3 regions of the Paenibacillus sp. sgz302164 genome follow, and region 2 is predicted to be linked to each of the others. Evidence: riboswitches for the same ligand, from Rfam matches in the RefSeq annotation. Region 2 holds a riboswitch; each other region holds the start of a gene.
The links. A riboswitch is a leader RNA that binds a small molecule or an ion and turns the genes downstream of it on or off. The one in region 2 is predicted to bind cyclic di-AMP.
Positions count from the first base shown of each region.

Region 1: another riboswitch for cyclic di-AMP. It lies ahead of AC0LWT_RS37265 (resuscitation-promoting factor); the one in region 2 lies ahead of AC0LWT_RS30160 (APC family permease).
Region 3: another riboswitch for cyclic di-AMP. It lies ahead of AC0LWT_RS05085 (TrkH family potassium uptake protein); the one in region 2 lies ahead of AC0LWT_RS30160 (APC family permease).

Region 1 covers NZ_JBVYOL010000046.1:19,180-23,630, reverse strand. The annotation lists gene AC0LWT_RS37275 (ABC transporter permease) at 1-547, opposite strand, end outside; gene AC0LWT_RS37270 (ABC transporter ATP-binding protein) at 544-1,287, opposite strand; cyclic di-AMP (ydaO/yuaA leader) riboswitch at 1,570-1,770, shown strand; gene AC0LWT_RS37265 (resuscitation-promoting factor) at 2,061-3,200, shown strand; gene rnmV (ribonuclease M5) at 3,318-3,854, shown strand; gene rsmA (16S rRNA (adenine(1518)-N(6)/adenine(1519)-N(6))-dimethyltransferase RsmA) at 3,865-4,451, shown strand, end outside.
Region 2 covers NZ_JBVYOL010000024.1:5,633-10,083, forward strand. The annotation lists gene AC0LWT_RS30160 (APC family permease) at 1-1,368, opposite strand, end outside; cyclic di-AMP (ydaO/yuaA leader) riboswitch at 1,511-1,668, opposite strand; gene AC0LWT_RS30165 (DinB family protein) at 2,474-2,974, opposite strand; gene AC0LWT_RS30170 (helix-turn-helix transcriptional regulator) at 3,051-3,986, opposite strand; gene AC0LWT_RS30175 (hypothetical protein) at 4,155-4,451, shown strand, end outside.
Region 3 covers NZ_JBVYOL010000002.1:352,882-357,332, forward strand. The annotation lists gene AC0LWT_RS05080 (CPBP family intramembrane glutamic endopeptidase) at 58-1,653, opposite strand; cyclic di-AMP (ydaO/yuaA leader) riboswitch at 1,892-2,041, shown strand; gene AC0LWT_RS05085 (TrkH family potassium uptake protein) at 2,111-3,460, shown strand; gene AC0LWT_RS05090 (potassium channel family protein) at 3,473-4,135, shown strand; gene AC0LWT_RS05095 (cation:proton antiporter) at 4,135-4,451, shown strand, end outside.

The DNA of each region.
Region 1 (4,451 bases), on a different contig from region 2:
CGAGCGACGCTACCCAGCGGAATACGACGGAGGCCGTTCTTGCATAGGTGTGAACGAAGCGGCTCTCATACCAACCGGCCAATATGTTGGCGAATTTGACCAGCAGGATCAGCATCAGCATCAGGACGAACGGCTGAGCGGCCGCACCCTCGCAGTGACGGTACAGGGGCCACAGCACGACAAGCGCAATCAGCGACCAGAAGGCTTGCAGCGTAAAGCTGTAAAGAAGCGCGCTGCGAAAGTAAGCGCCCATCTGACGCTCGATCCGCAGCAGGAACATGCGGTCCGCGTCCCGGACCAGCGTTCGAATCGGGCTCGACCCGAGCAGCGGAACAAGCAGCAGCAAAGCGATCCACAGATACGGATAATTTGTCGGAAGCTGCTGCAACGTTTTGGCATAATAATAGGAAGAAATAATGACAAGAAACAACATGAAGCCGACAAAATTGCTGCGCGCCGCGTAGAGCCAGTACCCCGAAGCTTCCTTTAAATACCGCCCCAGGCGCTGCTGCCATAAACCGGTGATATTGACCTCCATGTCCTTCATACCGAATCACCTTGAACCAGCTCGTAAAAAATGTCGTCGAGCGACGCTTTGGCAAGCCCGGTTTGCACCCGCAGTTCGCCCAAATCTCCCTGGGCGGCCATTTTGCCGCGATGCAAAACGACATAGCTGTCGCAATATTTTTCAATCGTTGACAAAATGTGCGAGGAGATGAGGAAGCTGGCTCCTCTGCGCTTCATGCGGACCATAAGCTCAAGCAGCGAGCGGATGGCCAGCGGGTCAAGCCCGAGAAAGGGCTCATCGATAATGTACAAGGCGGGCTCGATCAAAAACGCATTCATGATCATTACCTTCTGCTTCATGCCTTTGGACAGATGGCTGGAAAAGCTGTTCAGCTTGTCCTTCATTTGGAACTCTTCCAAAAGCGCCTGGGATCGGGTCAGGAACTGCTCCTTGGTCAGCCCGTATGCCATGGCCGTCAGCTCCAGATGCTCGCGGATGGTCAGTTCCTCGTAAAGCTCGGGAGATTCGGGAACGTAAGCGTACGCTGCTCGGTAGGCGAGCGGGTCTTCCGCCAGGGTGAGGCCGCTGACGCGGATCGTGCCTTTTTGCGGATGAAGCAGGCCGAGAATATTTTTAATTGTCGTGCTTTTGCCTGCGCCGTTGAGTCCGATCAAGCCCATCATTTCACCTTGGCGGATTGAAAAAGTAAGTCCGTGCAGGACAGGTTTTCCTGGAAGATATCCCCCGTAAAGGGAGTCGACTTGTAGAATGGGGTTCATCGAATGGCCTTCCTTTTCAGCAAATTATTGGCATTTTTGAACCAATTTCACCCATCCCCATTATAAACAAAATTGCTATTAAAGCCTAATTTAAACGTAAGAATTGCGAAAAAAAGCGTCAGAATACGTTATAATGAGAAAAACGTACTAAAGACCAAGATTTATAGCCGGAAATGTTTATTATTTCCGAATTCCGCCCTTTTTAGCGGGCGATAATCCCTTTACAGGTTTAGATTTACAGCGTAATATACTTTTCATAATAACTTAATAACCAATTTGCCAAATTTCCATTCGCTGAGTTCCATTTATGGGAACGGGGGAACCGCTGCAAACATTCGGAAGCACATGCAACCGCCGAATGCCAGCAGAATGAATATCAGGGGTGAATCCAACGACAACGAGCAAGCAGCTTGTTGTCCAGGTAGGGCGACTCTCACGTCCGAATCCGTCAGCTAACCTCGTAAGCGTACCGAGAGAGGTAACGATTGTCGTGTCTGGTTGTATTTTTCTATGCATACAAGGCCACGGGAAGAGTCCTCTTTCCGCTGGTCTTTTCATTTTTTCGAGATAGTGCAGGCTAGATGATCATAGGATGAAAAGCGAAGGAGGTGGGACTACCGCAGCAGCGTCCGGTAATGGCCGCGTTGTTGTCGGGTGAACTCCGCTGCAAAGCTGGAGAGGCTTATTAAGTTAATCACAAACTGACCTTAGTCGCGTCTAATTTAATCATGCGTAACACACGGGCGGCGAGGCTTTGAAGGAGGACCGAAGAAGTGGGCAACATCTCTTTAACCGAGACCCATGTAAGTCGATCATCCAGCATGTCCTTGGCACTACGATGGAAGCATGAAAACTTGCGTTTGATTTTAAGCCTAGGTATGATTTCAATCGCTATGACTTTCATGTTTTTGGTGTTGTTGTACGGTACGGCTACCAAGAGCGTATCCGTAGTTGTGAATGGACAAGAAACCGTTGTGCATACGAAGCAATGGGTCCTGCAACGCCTACTGGATGAACAAGCCATTAAGATTGGTGAACACGATCAAGTTTCTGCAGCGCTCACGACTCCGATCAAGGGCGGAGAGAAATTCGTGATCGATCATGCGTCACCGATTCAATTGACTGCTGATGGAAAGACCACCACTGTTTACACAACTGCAAGAACGGTTGAAAGTGCATTGCAGGATTTACATATTGCACTTGGGGAGCTTGACCGAGTCACTCCTGAACCGGCATCTTCGCTTTTACCCGGCGATACAGTCAAAGTGGTCAGGGTAAAGAAAGAGCAGAACGAAACAACGGAACCGATCGCGTTCGATACCGAGAAGAAGAACGATGCATCGCTGCTCAAAGGCAAGGAACAGGTCGTCCAGGAAGGCAAAGAGGGCGTTCTGTTGAAAAAAATGGAAAAAGTATTCGAAGACGGCGTTTTGGTCTCCGAAGCAGTTGTAGATGAACAGGTTCAAACGGAAAGTGTGAAAAAAGTCGTTGCCATCGGCACGAAAAATCCGGTCGTCGCTTTATCGGCCTCATCCCCTAGCGTGGATGAAATTTCAAAGAATGGCGTCAAATTCGGCTACAAGCAAATTCTCAAAAACGTGAAACTCACCGCATATTCGGCGGGAGTGGAGTCTACCGGCAAATCCGCGGACAGCCCCGGGTTTGGCAAGACGTTTACAGGAACTACAGTCACCGAAGGCAGAACGATCGCGGTAGATCCGAAGGTTATTCCGCTCGGATGGTGGGTGTACATCGACGGTATTGGCTTCCGGCGCGCTGAAGATACAGGCAGCGCCGTGAAAGGGCAAACGATCGACGTTTACTTCGAAGATGAGAACTATGCCAACAAATTCGGCACGAAGAACGGTTATACCGTCTATGTCGTAGGGCCGAAGAAGCCGACTGAGAATTAAGGGGTAATCCGGTTTCTGCATGGGCAGAATGTATATATAGATAGATAGGTCGTTCACGAATGGCAAAAGAAGAGGAGACCCCTCTTCTTTTTGTGCGTACAGGGAAAGGAACGTTGTATGATAAAAGAAGTTATCGTTGTCGAGGGCAAAGACGATACCGCAGCGATTCGCCGGGCCGTGGAGGCGGATACGATCGAAACCGGCGGCTCCGCAATAGGTCCGGCCGTGCTGAAACGGATCGCGCTGGCTCAGGAGCGGCGCGGGGTTATTATTTTGACCGATCCGGATCATGCAGGGGAGCGGATCCGCAAAATCGTGGCGGCGAAGGTGCCCGGCTGCAAGCATGCTTTTATTACGCAGGAGCAGGCGGAGTACAAGGGCGACATCGGGGTTGAGAACGCGTCGCCGGAGACGATCCGGCAGGCGCTGAGCAATTTGCGGACGGAGTATGAAGGAGCCGTCTCCCTGGTCACCTGGGAGGACCTGATGGCAGCGGGACTCATCGTCCACGCCGAAGCGGCCTCCCGGAGGCTGGAGGTAGGCAAGGCGCTCGGCATCGGCTACTGCAACGGCAAGCAATTTTACAAGCGCTGTGCGATGTTTCAAATCACCCGCGAGGAGTTTGAAGCGGCGGTAGAATTACTAAATAAATGAGGGCTGTGACATGAATACTTCCAACCGGGCGCTTCCTGAGGATGTCGCTACACCGAACAGAACGAAAGAAATACTTAAGAAGCACGACCTGGTGCTGAAAAAGAGCCTCGGGCAAAATTTTCTCGTAGACCAGAACATTTTGCACAAAATCGTGTCCGCCGCCGGGCTCGGCCCGGACAAGGGCGCGCTGGAGATCGGCCCGGGCATCGGGGCGCTCACCCAGCAGTTGGCCAAGCAGGCTGGGCGCGTCTTGGCCATCGAAATCGACCAGCGTCTGCTGCCCATCCTGGGCGAGACGCTGGAGCCGTACCCCCATGCCCAGGTCGTGCATGGGGATGTGTTAAAGCTGGACCTGCCGGAGCTGTTCCGGCAGCATTTTGCCGGTGTTGGCGGCATCAGCGTTGTCGCCAACTTGCCTTATTACATCACGACGCCGATCATTATGAAGCTTCTCGAAGAGAAGCTTCCGCTGGAAAATATCGTCGTGATGATTCAAAAAGAGGTGGCCGACCGCATGGCGGCCCGCCCGGGCACCAAAGACTACGGCAGCCTCAGCATTGCCGTGCAGTTCTACTGCGAGCCGGAGCTTGTCACGAT
Region 2 (4,451 bases):
AGCGATGTTCATGTAGTGGCTGTGAATGCGGAAGAACAGGAAAATGACGATCGGCAGAAAGATGAAAACCATCCAAACCTGGCTGAATTTGGTGAAAATAAAGATCAGGGTAATCGTGAGCGTAGTGATCATCCCGATCGTATTGATGATGAACTTGACGATCCACGCGGCAGGCTTCAATTTGATCCAGCGAACCATCATGCCGAACTGGGATAAGGTGAACGGAATGAACACCCCGACTGCATAAAGCGGGATCAGGTTTTCCGTATTCCCGTGAAAGAGAATGACCAGCAAAGCGGACAGTACGCCCAGCATGATGATCCCGTTGGAGAAGCCGAGACGGTCTCCGCGGACTTTGAACATGTGCGGCATGAACTTATCTTTGGCGAGCATGAAGGCCAGCAGCGGGAAAGCCGAGTAAGCCGTATTCGCCGCCAGGAAGAGAATGAGCGCTGTCACGCCCTGAATGCAGTAGTACAGCACCCCGCGTCCGAACGTGGCTTCGGCGATTTTCGAAACGACCGTTTCTTCCGGAGACGGCTTGATTCCGTACCAGTAGGCAAGCAGGCTGATGCCGATGAACATGCTGCCCAGAATGGCGCCCATGGCGATCAATGTTTTGGCCGCATTTTTCTCCGCAGGAGCTTTGAAGTTCGGTATCGCGTTGGACACGGCCTCTACCCCGGTCAGCGCGGAGCAGCCGGAACTGAAAGCTTTGAGCAGCAGAAATAAGCTCACATTGCTCACAACGCTTCCGATCTCGGGAACCTCCGCATGAATGCCGCCCGTGAGGTACTTGAACAGACCCGATACGATCAGAAGAAAAATGGCGGCGACAAACAAATAGACCGGCAGTGCGAGAACCGATGCGGATTCGGCAATGCCTCTTAAATTCATGATCGTAAGAAATAAAATCATGACCAAAGAAATCAGCACGCGATGATCGTGCAGTGCCGGAAAAGCGGACGTAATCGCATCCGTGCCCGCGGACGAGCTGACGGCTACCGTCAAAATGTAATCGACCAGCAGCGACCCGCCTGCGACCAGCCCTGTGCCTACGCCAAGATTATCCTTGGCTACGATGTACGCGCCCCCGCCCGACGGATAGGCGTATATGGTCTGCCTGTAGGACAGGACCAGAATGGTCAGCAGCCCCAATACGGCTATGGATATCGGGATGGAGTACCAAACGGCGGCAAAGCCGAGGGTCATCAAAACGAGCAAAATTTGCTCGGTGCCGTAAGCGACGGAAGACAGCGCATCCGATGACAGGACGGCAAGCGCTTTGATTTTCGTCAGCTTCTCGTCCTCGATTTCGTGGGATTTCATCGGTCTCCCGATCAGCATTCTTTTTAATCTGTTTACCATAGTTACCCTCCACCGGCGCTTTCCTGTATGTTCCCCTGAATTAAGTAGTTTCACTTGTCCGCGACTGCCGCAGGGCTATTTTTGGCAGCAAAAAACCACAGGGTCTGACCCTGTGGCTCACGAAATAAGCAGCACGGATTCATCCCTCTCCCATAGTACGCTTACGAAGTTAGCTGTCGGATTCGGACTCTGAGAGTAGCCCTACACGCACGGATGCCGTCCGTACGCGATTCACCCCAAAGGCAATGAACGCCTCATTGGTTCCCCCGTTTTCCTTAGGAAATTCAGCGATAAAGGATTCATATGATTGTACTAAATGAACTACGTTTTGAATAATACGCCTGAAAGGAACTTAAGTAAAGGTTGGAAGTTGGCTTTAAATACCCGGCAGCATATCACAAAACCTAAAGATAGCGTTTACATAAACGCGAATCTTACATTTTCGCACTCAAGATAGCATTTTCATTCGTTTTCGTGAAAATTGAAAAAAGATGCGGTCCGGAATATTTCCCGGACCGCATCGGGTTGTTGAAAAAAAACCTGCGTCATGAGGTGATAGCCCCAATCTGCCTGGCTGCATCAAGAAAACCTGCAAAAATACATGAATTTGCGTCACTGATCGCTGCCTACGAAGAATTCCTGCAAAAGTGCAGGCTTTTCAGCGGGGACACGGGCTCAGGTTCACTTTCAGCGAAAATTCCTGCACTTTTGCAGGCTTTTCGCCCAAATAAGCCAATTTCGCAGAAAAAACCTGCACTTTCGCAGGCTTTTCCCCTATCAAGCGGCTGCCCGCCCAGGAAAAGCGACTGTTCCCCCAAAAATAGCGCCCCGCACAAACGCACCGAGAGCAGCAACAGCGCCCGCGCAAACGCACCGAGAGCAGCAACAGCGCCCGCACAAACGCACCGAGAGCAGCAACTTCGCCCGCACAAACGTACCGAGAGCAGTAATAGCGCCCCGTCCAAACGCACCGAGAGCAGCAACAGCGCCCCACACAAACGCACCGCGCGCAGCTCCCAGCGCGCGGTGTTGCGCTGCATGACGGCGGTCGGTCGGCCATGTGTCGCGACTCGATCAACGCGCTGAGGCGGCTCGGGGACGGCTCCTACAGGACCGGCTGCTTGCCCCACTCGATCCAGTTGTCGCGGGTCGGCCCGTAGATGTCCGGCACGGACAGTCCGGCCTGCCGCATCAGTACGATCATCTGGCCGCGATGATGGATTTCGTGCGAAATGAGGACGCGCAGCGTCAGGCCGTTCGGCCACTGTTCGCCATACATGTCGGTGGACTCGTGGAGCTTGGCGTCCGTCCACTGCGACTGCACGGCATCCAGCATCGCTTGCGAAGCGGCGCGGTAAGTATCAGCAATCTTCGCGGCGGAAGCGGGGGCTTTTTCTTCGCCTTCGGGAGCCTGGAACTGCAGGCCTGTCCGCGAAAGCATCTCGTGGATCGTCGTGGCGATATGCCAGCCGATCTGTCCCAGCGGACGGAAGTTCGACTCGCTTCCCTGGCTCAGAGATGCGTCGGTGAGCGCGTCCAGCACGCGCTGTGTGGTTTTGGTTTCGTTGCTCCATTCGGCTGCGAACGCTTGAATCGATGTAATCATGGGGGAGAAGCCTCCTTGTTATGCGTAATAGCCTTAGTATAAAGGAGCCTCCCTGACAACAGGTTGTCAGTGTTTTTTAGGAATAGAGCGCGGCGACTTGCTGCGCTTTTTCTTTGACGATGCCGGCGATGTGCGCGGGCTCCAGAATGCGCAGGCTGGGGCCGTAGCTGAGCAGCATGCCGTACAGCCAGGGCTCGTCAGGCTGGACCGCGGTGACGAGCAGCGTGCCGTCAGGCTGAGCCGTAATTTGCTCGGGATGGAAGTAGTCTTCCACCTGAGCGCGGACATTCGGCTGCATGTGCAGGAGGAGTTTGACGTAGGACGCCTCGGGCCTTTTGCCTATCTTATAGGACAGCGTCTCCAGCGTCTCGGGCCTGCGCACGAACGTCTCGGGAAGCATGGCGATGTCCTTCATGCGCGATAAGCGGAAGACGCGGTAATCGCCCCGCAGCAGGCAGTAGGCGTGCAAATACCAGCCGAAGCCTTTGATGACGATGCCCATAGGCTCGACGGTGCGCTCGGAAAGCTCGCTTTGGGATGTCGTGTATTGAAAGCGGATAAGCTTCGTTTGGCGGATTGCGTGGCGCAGCGACTGCAGCTTCTCTTTTTCGGCGCTGCTTCTGTGCCACGGATTCATATCGATGACGAGGTGATTGTGCAGCTCGGACACCGTCTTTTGCTCGGACTTGGCGACCAGCGCGCCTACTTTGTCCAGCAGGCCTCCGATTTCTTGCTCGCCGATGCTGGAGCGGATGCCTTTGAGCCCGGTAATAATCGATTGCAGCTCCTCAAGCGTGAGAAACTGCCGCTCCAGCCGGTACTGGTCCATAATTTCATAGCCGCCGTTTGCGCCGGCATAAGAGGCGATCGGAATGCCCGCCTGATTGATCGTTTCCACATCGCGGTATACGGTTCTCAGCGATACCTCAAAGCGCTCCGACAGCTCTTTGGCGCAGATTCGTTTACGGTTCAGCAGCAGCATCGTTATTGCAAGCAGACGATCAAGCTTCAATGGTCGCACCTCATCCATAAAATTTTAGTTCTCAATCAATTCGATTCGGGGATGGGCGAATCCTTTTGGAAATTAGATTTGCAAAGCCCATCCTTATTCCGAATAGTTGATGGAAAAATTAGAAAAAATAAGACCGCTACGAATTCAAAAGGAAAAGAGTGGAGCGCATTGTTCAGAAAAATAGCGAAAACCGCCCTGCATGCAGCGGCGGTCGGAGTGTTATTAAGCGGCTTAGCCTTGCAGGGGATAAACGCGGCAGCGGCGGAAGAGCGCCGGGAGCCGTCAACCCCGGGGCCGGGAGCGGGGGCGGGGGCGGAACAAGGCCTGCTGCTGCAGACGAGAGAAATCGATGTGACCGGCGACGGCAAGCCGGAGTTGGTGGCGCTGGGCGGAACGAAGGCGGACGCTGCGGGCTCGTATTTTTCCAGGCTGTTCGTTGTCGTAACCGGCGGCCAAGGCCGGAAT
Region 3 (4,451 bases), on a different contig from region 2:
CGCAGGCTCAGCGCCGCACGGGGGCTACCCCCGCGCACCGCCAGCCATGCGCTGGCTCTACCCCGGGCTTGGCGCGAGGCGCCGCCGGTGCCACCATGCCAGCAGCAGCGCGGCGAGGGCCGGCAGCAGGATGTAGAAGATACCTGCGGCAACATCGCCCGCCTGGTCCAGCGAGAACAGCGACAGGCCCATCAGGATGCTGTCCATGCAGGCATGGGCGAATATGGCAGTGATGAAGCCGTATTTTAGGAACACATAGCCGAGAATGATGCCGATGACGGTTACCTCGATCAGGCGGGTATACACCGGATAGATCGGGTATTGCGTATGGCTCGCGGCCCAAATGATGCTCGGCAGCAGAACGGCGATGAAGTTCGAGCGGAACAGCTTTTTGAACAGCAGGATACCGAGCAGCCGGTAAGCGGCTTCTTCCGATATTGCGGCGGCCCATGCCATCAGCGGAAACAATTTGGGCTCCAGCATATTCAATACGGAATCCCCCGGATCGTTCACGGCCCATACGTCGAAGCGGACCTCGCCCGCATAGAACAGAACTTGCTGGACCCCAAGGATGAACAGGGCGAGCAAGTAGCCCCGGCCCATTCCGTGAAACACTTCCGATCCGAAGCGCGATTCCCGCCAAGCCGGCCAAGGCTTCCACCCGTTCGACTCCCACCACCGGCTGCCGGAAGCAAGCGAGATGTAGACCGATAGACCGAGCAGCAGCGTAACGACGTTCATGAACAGCGAGCCGGCCAATGTGGCGGTTCCGTTGTCTGCGATATCGCCGGACATCGTTTTGAAAGCCGGATACATATTGATGTTGTTGGCGATGTAAATCGTCGTAAAAATAACAGTGAGCAGCAGGCCCTTGCGAAAATCCATCTGCTTGCGGTGCCTGATGGCATATACGATGGCCGCAACGGACATCAGGAACGTAAAGCCCATGCTGATCCAGGTCATGAACGAGGCGGATTGATCCTGCGAGTCAAGCCATGCCTGATGGTCCTCTGGGATGCTGAATTGCACGGCATAGCCGACCAAAGCGTTATCGTCAAAATCGATCCGCAAGCGCAGCTTGGAACCGCCGATGGCTTCCGCTTTCTTTTCGTAAACGTACGCGCTCGCGCCGGCCTCTTTCTTCGGCTCCAGGGCGAGACTGAAATCGTCGGGATTAAAGCCCTGCCGGCTCATCTCCTCCTTGGCCAGCTGGTCCGCTTTTTGCCTGCCGATCGCTGCGGCGGTACCGGTGAGCGTCTCGCGCCAGCCGACGATTTGCAAGCTTTTGTAGTTGACGTCAACTTCGAATTTGCGCTTGCTGCCGGGATCGACGGCGCTGACCTGATAGAAATCGAGCGGGAAGCGGTCCCCGTATTTCAGCTCATACTCGTGCAAAAGGTGTTCTTTCTGCAAGTATCCGCTTCTCGACTTTTCGGACTGGTATACGACGAAAGTACTCGGCTGGCCGATGCCGTAGCGGCTTTGCAAAAACTGCCCGGCCACGTCGGCCGCCTGCTGCTTCGTAACGGCCGGACTTTCCACCGGGGCCGCTTCTTCCGTTTGATATCCCGCAAGCATATTGACCCCCATATACAAGGCCACGCCGATGCACGCGAGGATCAGCAAAGTTCGGTTCAATTTCATTCGCATCATGGGATAAAATATCTCCTTGGATAATGTTGGTTCGCAAATACGCTAAATTAAAAGTATCACAGATGTTAAGGAAAACCAATTCATGCAAAATAAAACGTAAACCGGGGCAAATTCGCGATTTCGAATCGTAACGCCCTCTCCTGCTTGCCAGACACGATGGAATGCTGCGAAAACCCCCGCAAATCCGCTGAAAACAACTTTGTGCGGAACAATAAATCAGATATATAATTCATATCAATTGAATAAAAAGCCGAATTTCTTGTTGAAAACGGGGGAACCATGTAATTTGGGGTGAATTTTGTCTCCGGCGTCAAAAAACCGGACAAATAGGGTGACTGCGCGCACCCGAATCCGTCAGCTAACCTCGTAGGCTTTACGTCAGGAACCATTTCCGAATAAGGCATTGGATTTCCAGTGTCTTTTTTTGCGTGTTCAATTGATGACAACAGGGGGATTTATGAAAAAAATAAGCATTTGGCAGCTTACGCCTCCGCAAATTCTGGTCCTTGGATTCGCCGCCATTATTTTGATCGGAGCGGGGCTGCTGACGCTTCCTTTTGCCTCGACGAGCGGCCGGTCGCTGCCTTTTATCGATGCGCTGTTTACGGCCACATCGGCGACCTGCGTAACCGGCCTCGTCGTGGTCGATACCGGGTCGGCATTTACCGTGTTCGGACAAGTCGTCATCGTCAGCCTGATCCAGATCGGCGGTCTCGGCTTCATGACGATGGCCACGCTGTTCGCCTTCGTGCTGCGCAAAAAAATTACGCTGAAGGAAAGATTGCTGCTGCAGGAGGCGTTCAACCAGGGCAGCATGGAAGGGATTGTGCGGCTGATCCGCAAAGTACTTATTTATTCATTAAGCATCGAAGCGATAGCGGCGATTTTGTTCACGATCCGTTGGTCGTTCGACATGGAATTTTCGAAGGCGCTGTACTTCGGCATCTGGCATGCGATTTCGATGTTCAACAATGCCGGATTCGACCTGTTCGGCACCGCCGATGCTCCTTTCGTCTCGCTGACCGGATACGTCAACGATTTCACGGTGAACGTCGTCGCGATGGCGCTGATCGTGCTCGGAGGTCTCGGCTTCATCGTCTTGTCCGATTTGATGGAATATCACAAAACGAAGAAACTTTCCCTGCATTCCAAAGTCGTGCTTGCCATGACGGGATTTCTGATCGTTTTCGGCGCGCTAGTGATATTTATATTCGAGTACACGAACACCAAGACGTTAGGACCGCTGAATTTCGGCGGAAAAATGTTGGCTTCGTTTTTCCAATCCGTCACGCCCCGGACGGCCGGCGCGAATACGATGGACATCGGCGCCATGCGTCAGGCGTCGCAATTTTTCATGGTGATTCTCATGTTTATCGGGGCTTCTCCCGGCTCGACGGGGGGCGGGATCAAAACGACGACGTTCACCATTCTCATTGCCGCCATCATCACGATGATCCGAGGCAAGGAAGATATCGTCATTTTCCGTTTCCGTCTGGCGAAGGACCGCATTCTCAAAGCGATTACGCTCACGATGATCGCGCTCTTTCTCGTCATATTCGTGTCCATGCTGTTATCGACGACGGAGTCCGTGCAGTTTTTGAAAATATTGTTCGAAGTGACGTCCGCCTTCGGTACTGTCGGCTTGACTATGGGGCTTACGCCGTCGCTGACCGTTTTCGGCAAAATTATGCTCAGCCTGACGATGTTCGCCGGCCGGCTCGGCCCTATAACGCTCGCCTACGCGCTGCAGCCGAAACAGGAAAAAGAATTATATAGATACCCTGAGGGTAAAATTACGATTGGTTAGGGGATACTGGAGATGAAAAAAAATCAATACGCGGTAATCGGTCTGGGCCGATTCGGATCCAGCTTGTCGAAGGAGCTGATCAAGCTGGGCTATGAGGTGCTCGGCATCGACAAGGACGAAGAAGCGGTCGACGAGATGAGCTCCGAGCTGACGCATGCGGTCGTGGCGGATGCCACGGACGAGGAAGTGCTGAAGTCGCTCGGCGTGCGCAACTTTGACTGTGCGGTCGTCGCGATCGGCGACGATATTCAGGCCAGCATTTTAACCGCTATTGTGCTGAAAGATTTGGGCGTCAAAATGGTCGTCGCCAAGGCGCTGTCGGAGCTGCACGGCAAAGTGCTGAATAAAATCGGCGTGGACCGCGTCATTTATCCGGAGCGGGATATGGGCATCCGCGTGGCGCACCAGCTCGTATCGCCTAACCTTCTGGATTACATCGAGTTGTCCAAAGATTACACGATCGTCGAGCTGTCGGTGCCCAAGCGCCTGTGCGGCAAAACGATCAAGGATCTGGACCCCCGGGCCAAATACGGATGCAGCGTCGTTGCCATCAACAAGCAAAGCGGTGTGATCATCGCGCCGCTTGCGACAGACGTTGTCAATGAAAAGGATGTTATGGTGATCATCGGGACGAATGAACAAATCGAAGAATTTGAGAGCGAAGTTATCGGATAATGGAAAATGCGTCTGCCGTCATGATTGAGCATGTCATTTTGCTGCTCATTATTATTTTCAGTCTGGGCATGCTGCTGGGCAAAGCTGCACACCTGTTGAAGCTGCCGGATGTCGCGCTTTTTCTCGTAGGGGGCATCATTGTCGGGCAAGGCCTGGGCTGGGTACGGGAATCCAGCACTTCATTTACGAACCAGTTCATTCTTGCGATCGGTTCCGCTCTCATTTTGTTCGACGGCGGGCGCAACATCCGCCTCTCCGGCCTTCGCAAAGTGTGGATCACCGTCAGCCTGCTCAGCGTCCCCGGCGTTATGATTAC